DNA from 2 places in the Dehalobacter sp. DCM genome. Region 2 is predicted to be linked to the other one. Evidence: a T-box and tRNA genes for the amino acid it is inferred to sense, from the RefSeq annotation. Region 2 holds a T-box; the other holds one or more tRNA genes.
What was found. A T-box is a leader RNA that pairs with one kind of tRNA and senses whether it is charged. The one in region 2 lies ahead of tyrS (tyrosine--tRNA ligase), so its partner is inferred to be a tRNA-Tyr.
Positions count from the first base shown of each region.

Region 1 (3,362 bases), 1.7 Mb from region 2:
GAGAAACACCATATTTCCTGGCAATGAGATAGATGCTCTCACCGGCACTGACAACATGAATTTTCAAGACGACACACTTCCTTTTTCATAGTTTATGCAGTGAAAAAGACGATGTGTGCTGCCAGTTGATGCGTAGTAATCTCTGAAGGGTTGTCCCAAATTCGACATTGATGTCGAATTTGGGACAACCTATTGGTATGTATTTAGTGGAATATCTTTTTGAGAAATCGCAGTACCGGCTAACTGATCAGGACATAGCTGCTTTTCAGGTACAGAAAGAGCGAATAACTTTCTTCACATTTTCCCATGTTTTGGATATGCTATTATATCCGAATAACCCATATCTCTTTCCCACACAGATTGTGTGGTTTTTTTATGCACACACCTCTACCTTAGCCAAAACATATTGTAAAGCATCCATAGTTAGAAAGGGGGTAAAAAAAGTGAGAGTTCCACCGGCTACGCCAGAATATAACCAAGCCATTAAAGAAGTTATGCCCGCCGTACAACATAGCCTACGTGAGACACCCATAAGTCTAAATCATGCTGTTACTGAAGCTGCTTTAATTGCTTATATGATAGGAAGAGGATATTCATACAGACAGGCAATCTGGATTGTCGAGTCTTGGGAGCAGCACGAAATTTTCCCTATGTAAAAATTATACCCAACAATCAGGTCTATAAAAACAAGAAAAGCAGCCAGGCACGTTCCGCTGGCTGCTTTTTACGGTTCATAAAAACTAGTACAGTGTATTCTAAATAACTTCGCAAACAAACACGTAAGCTTTTTTTCTGAGGTTGGTCTGCATACCACATTCCGCTTTCGGCTCTTGTGCCCTCCATGAATTTGCATTGAGGAAGTTAAAATTCTTTTGCCCTCCTTGGCGATTTTTTAACTTAGGTCCATCCATGGACCGTTGCGCTACGCAATCCATGCTCTGCTTGTCGCCGGAACTGTGGAACGCAGACCTGATTTGAGGTGTATCGAAAAAATAAGCCCAAAGGATCTCTTCCTCGGGGCTTTGCTTGCTTAATTTAAGCAGTTTGAGTTTGCTGGAAAATACTATTAAGATAAGGAAGAATTTTTGGTAAAACAGCCCAGATACGAGTAAACAACCAAGATAAAGCATTTGTTATTGCAGAAAGCATTGAGTATCCCCCTTTAAATATATAAGAGATCGAATAGTCTTTGTTATATTATGTATTTGTTACCAAAAATGTGAATAAAAATAGCATTATTGAATTCGAAAATTGATAACCTCATGATCTCCCTGGAAAACGGTCTTGATTCGGAATCAGTGCGTAACAGGCTCCTTGAGTATGAAGCCAGGAAAAAAGTCTTATCAATTATAAAGCCTTTACCTTATTGTCTATGATTTTAATTTTTATTTATATACTAGCATACCAAAAAATAGAATGAAAGATCGATTTTGGATGTCAATTCAATTAAATGGATGTCAGAAAAATAAAAAACTCTAAGCTTTTGGCTTAACAAACTTCGGGATTATATGTCCGAAACTAATTTGACTTTATCGTCGGTTATGAAGGAGCTTCGAAAAATGAAGTATGTTCATACACTTGAGGGGAAAAGGCTACTTTCGCCGATAACGAAAAAACAAAGGGATATCCTGACAGCCTGTGGTTTGTCCTCACCCGATGTTCATGCTTGGCTTTCTACTGTTTTGATATAGAACCAATCTGTATATTATAATTTTACGGGAGTTTAGGATGAAAAAAGAAATTAGAATAGGCATAAAAAATAGGCAGTTTATGCCTATTCTAATTTCTTTGGTTGCGGGGGCCGGATTTGAACCGACGACCTTCGGGTTATGAGCCCGACGAGCTACCACTGCTCCACCCCGCGACGATAACTATTTTATTATATCTAAGATTCAGACTGTTATTCATGCTAATTCTGGCAACTGTTTTTCAATAAGAAATCGTTATCTTTAAGATCAAAATGGTGGGCAGGGATGGATTCGAACCACCGTACCTTTCGGAACAGATTTACAGTCTGCCGCCTTTAACCACTCGGCCACCTACCCATTTTTCACTTGGAGCCGATGGCAGGACTCGAACCTGTAACCTGCTGATTACAAATCAGCTGCTCTACCAATTGAGCTACATCGGCAGGAGAGACTAGTGTATTGTAACAAATATCGTTGTGTGTTGTCAATAAAAAAAGCAAGTTTTTTTGTGGTATTTTTTAGGACGTATTACCTAAGCTCCCCGATGCTCCAGGTATCTCTCAAGCTTCCTTTTCACTCGCTGTAGTGCGTTGTCAATAGACTTGACATGTCGGTCAAGGTCGACAGCAATCTCCTGATAAGATTTCCCTTCCAGATAGGACATTAAAACTTCCCATTCGAGCGAGCTGAGTATCTCGCCCATCTTTTCTTCAATATCATCAAACTCTTCCCGACTGATGATAAGTTCTTCCGGATCCGTAATCTTCGTCCCCGAGATAACATCAAGCAAGGTTCGGTCTGAATCCTCGTCGTAAATGGGTTTGTTTAGCGATACGTAGGAGTTAAGGGGGATATGTTTCTGTCGGGTTGCTGTTTTAATAGCAGTAATGATTTGGCGGGTGATACACAACTCAGCAAATGCGCGAAACGACGACAGCTTGTCCCCACGGAAGTCACGAATCGCTTTATAAAGCCCGATCATGCCTTCCTGAATAATGTCTTCCCGATCTGCGCCGATCAGGAAATACGAGCGTGCTTTAGCTCGAACAAAATTTTTGTACTTGTTGATTAAGTACTCCTGAGCTTCTGCGTCACCTATCTTCGCTAACTCTACTAGTTCCTCATCGGCTATGTATTCATTAGCTTCGAAATCCTCTTGAATCTCTGTCTGAATGCTATAGGTCAAGTCCATCCCTCCCGAATGCAATCCCGAAGGAAACGCTGAAGCCTTGTTTATGCGCTTTACACCGGATTAATTATACCTGAATTGTACAAACAGCGTCAAGACGAAGTTTGACGGTATATGTCGGTTCAACCTTTATTTCTCTGCCTTAGGACCTCATAGAGGATGATTGAGCCCGCAACACTGGCGTTTAAGGATGCAATTCTTCCAAGCATTGGCAGTGAAATCACTTCATCACATGTCTCCTTGACCAAGCGGCCTAAACCCTTATCTTCTCCGCCAATGACAACAACTCTGGGGCCTTTTAAATCAGCCTGGTAAATATCTTTGCCGCCGGCTTCCGCCCCGGATACCCAGCAGCCTTCATCTTTTAAGTATTTCAAGGTTTGAACAAGATTAGCGACTCTGGCTACAGGCACGTATTCGATTGCACCGGCAGAGGTTCTGCCGACGGCCGGTGTCAAACCAACACTTCGTCTTTTGGGTATAAT
Region 1 is NZ_CP092282.1:698,478-701,839, reverse strand. Features, by position in the region: gene LPY66_RS03455 (glycosyl hydrolase family 18 protein) at 1-67, opposite strand, end outside; gene LPY66_RS03450 (hypothetical protein) at 180-656, shown strand; tRNA gene LPY66_RS03445 (tRNA-Met) at 1,790-1,864, opposite strand; tRNA gene LPY66_RS03440 (tRNA-Tyr) at 1,962-2,045, opposite strand; tRNA gene LPY66_RS03435 (tRNA-Thr) at 2,056-2,131, opposite strand; gene sigH (RNA polymerase sporulation sigma factor SigH) at 2,221-2,880, opposite strand; gene rlmB (23S rRNA (guanosine(2251)-2'-O)-methyltransferase RlmB) at 3,000-3,362, opposite strand, start outside.
Region 1: it encodes a tRNA-Tyr, which carries the amino acid that the T-box ahead of tyrS (tyrosine--tRNA ligase) is inferred to sense. The anticodon was not compared.

Region 2 (3,362 bases):
GGAGGACGTTTTCTGCCGGACACGCCTAATTGAGACCTTCCGGGACGACGATCAGGATGTCCTGATTTTCCGCCTGCCCTTTGCCGAAAAAACAGAAATGACACTTTCCCAGGCCGGTGGAGAGATTTATGTCGCAATCAAAAATGAAAAGCGGTGTATGATGCTGCCGCCGCATTTATTGCATAAGCAGATCACTTCCGCTAAGTTGGATCAGGGGAAATTAGAGATTCGATTTTGAGCCGATGATTTTAAAATCCTTGATTTTGTGAATATCGCTCGCTGTTTGGGACAAACCTGAGCATTGCCGAATAGTATACTATATAAACCTCAATGATTGTGTAAGAAGGGAAATGATTTTATGTATTTATCCCGTGTTATTCTGATCCCTGCCGGTATTCGTTCGCTTAGAAATTTATTCAGAGGGTTAGGCAGAGGTCCGCAAGCAGCGAATAATGTAGGCATAACGAATTCACCGGTATCTGTCGCGGCAAATGTTCAAACACCCATTGTTAATCAAGTAGCCGTTTCTAGTCTGCCTCTATTTCGTTTACGTCGGAGGTCAAGGGGTTGCTGCTGCCGTTTTTAGCCATTTCAAGCTGATCGAATAGAGATGATTGAAGAAACCTCCCGACGCTCGGGAGGTTTCTTCTAGTAAGTTTTCGTCACACCATCAGCAAAACCTTGTGGTACGCTTTCTTTCCTTTACGTATTTTCAGACCGGCTTTTAATTGTTCGGAAGGAATAGTCATGTCCACGGATAGTACTTTTTCCTCATTAATGGCGACGCCGCCTTGTTGGATCAGGCGTCTGGCTTCCCCTTTGGAAGGAGCTATCCCGCAGGCCACCATCAATTCTACTATTCCGATGGCATTATCGACCAGCTGCTCGGCAGATATTTCCGTGGTAGGCATGTGCGAATCATCGGCACCACCGGCAAAGAGGGCGTGCGCCGCACTTTTGGCATTCTCGGCTTCTGCTTCACCGTGAACCAGCTTCGTCAGTTCATGCGCCAGAATTTCTTTGGCTTCGTTGAGCTGGCTGCCTTCCCATTTGTCCATGGCGTCAATTTGTTCCAGCGGCAGGAACGTCAGCATCCGCAAGCACTTGAGAACATCGGCGTCCGCAATATTCCGCCAATACTGGAAGAATTCAAACGGGGAGGTTTTGTTCGGATCAAGCCAGACAGCGCCCTTGGCCGTTTTGCCCATTTTATTTCCTTCGGAGTTCATGAGTAGGGTAATGGTCATGGCATAGGCATCCTTGCCGAGCTTACGGCGAATGAGTTCTGTCCCAAACAGCATATTTGACCACTGGTCATCACCGCCAAACTGCATATTGCAGCCGTGATTCTGAAACAGATAATAGAAGTCGTAAGATTGCATGATCATATAGTTGAATTCCAGGAATGACAGACCTTTTTCCATTCGCTGCTTATAACATTCGGCACGCAGCATATTATTCACGGAAAAGTGCGCGCCGACTTCCCGGAGCAACTCCACATAATTCAGCTTTAAGAGCCAGTCGGCATTGTTCACCATAATGGCCTTATCCGAGCCAAATTCGATGAAGCGTTCCATCTGTTTCTTGAAGCACTCACTGTTATGCCGAATAGTTTCCGGTGTCATCATGGAACGCAAGTCCGTACGGCCGGATGGATCACCGATATAGGCAGTACCGCCGCCGATCAGAACCACCGGTTTGTTGCCGGCCATCTGTAACCGTTTCATCAGGCAGAGCGCCATAAAATGACCGACATGCAGCGAATCGGCAGTGGGATCAAACCCAATATAAAACGTGGCACGACCGCTATTAATCAGTTCTTTAATTTCGTCTTCGTCAGTGACCTGAGCGATTAAGCCCCGGGCGACTAATTCATCATAGATTTTCACCTGATACAACTCCTTACCCAAAAATTAATAATAAATGCCCCTGCTCATTCGAACAGAAGGCAAAAATTGCGGTACCACCTCTGATTCGGAAATTCCTCACAGAATTCCCCTCACCAAGTGCAAAAACACTTACACGCTGTAGCGGGCGTACCCGTCAAACCCTACGCACTGTTCAGGCTGAGGCTCCGGGATGTATTCGGTTCAGCCCGTCTGCAGCCTCTCACCAACCGGCTGCTCTCTGAATGAACGATTGCTGACCTACTTCTTCCTTTCATCGCTTTTGCAACTATCAATTGAGTATATCTTAGATGATAAATGCGGAAAAGTAAAGCCGCTGAATTCTTCAATTTATGCTTATTGCACGAAACTCCGGGTCAGAGCGGCCAGGTTTTCCGAAGTCGGGGTAATCTCGTGACCGGAATGGCGGACATTCGCCAAAGTCTTTTCCAGCGCATCTAAATTCACGGGTTTTGCCAGGTGCTGATCAAAACCTGCCGCCTTGGAGCGCTCCAAATCCTCTGCTTGCGCATAGCCGGATAGTGCAATTAAGAATACATCATGGAGATCATGATCATATCGAAAATGTGCAGCTACTTCATAGCCATCCATATCCGGCAGCCCAATGTCGCAGATCAAAACATCCGGATTGAATTCTTTTGCTTTAAGCAAACCCTCACGGCCGCTTGAAGCTGTCATCACTTTATGGCCTAAATGTTGAAGAAGTAAACAAAGAATTTCGTAAATATCCGGAATATCATCAATGATCAGGATTCGGAGAGAACTGACAGGTAACCTGCAGGTCTTCATTTCCTTCTCCTGATGATGTACCGCTGCTTCAGGTAAGCGGATGGTAAACTGTGTCCCCTGGCCAAGTCCTTGACTATATACGGAGACGGTACCTCCATGGAGTTCGACTATCCCTTTGACAATTGTCAACCCTAAGCCAAGACCTCCCTTACTGCGATCAAGCGTGCTCTCGACCTGCATAAACGGTTCGAACAAATTAGGCAGTACTTCCGGCTTAATACCAATACCCGTATCCTTAATGGTTATAACGGCTTCTTTTGTCACTTCATCCCGTGATACCGCCACACGTGTTTTATCTCCTTTGCTTGAAAACTTTACCGAGTTATGCAGCAAGTTGCCAATGACTTGAATAAGACGCGCGGGATCTGCTTCAAGATCTATTTCCGAGGTTAGGTGAGTTTCCAGAGTGACGCCTCTTTCGGAGAATTGTACGTTGTAATCCGTTACGGCCATTTGCACAATTTTGTTTAGTTCCACGCGTTCCTTTTGCAAAGTGATTTTGTTTTGTGTAATACGCGTAACATCAAGCAAATCATCAACGATACGTGTCAGCTGTTCGCCCTGACGCAATGCAATCTTGATTGCATTTATCGCCTGTTCTTCTTCAATCGGCGTGTTCTTAAGCAAGGTAAGACTCATCATCATTGAAGCCAGCGGATTTCGTAA
Region 2 is NZ_CP092282.1:3,545,954-3,549,315, forward strand. Features, by position in the region: gene LPY66_RS16485 (ArsA family ATPase) at 1-238, shown strand, start outside; gene tyrS (tyrosine--tRNA ligase) at 663-1,889, opposite strand; T-box leader at 1,942-2,173, opposite strand; gene LPY66_RS16495 (ATP-binding response regulator) at 2,244-3,362, opposite strand, start outside.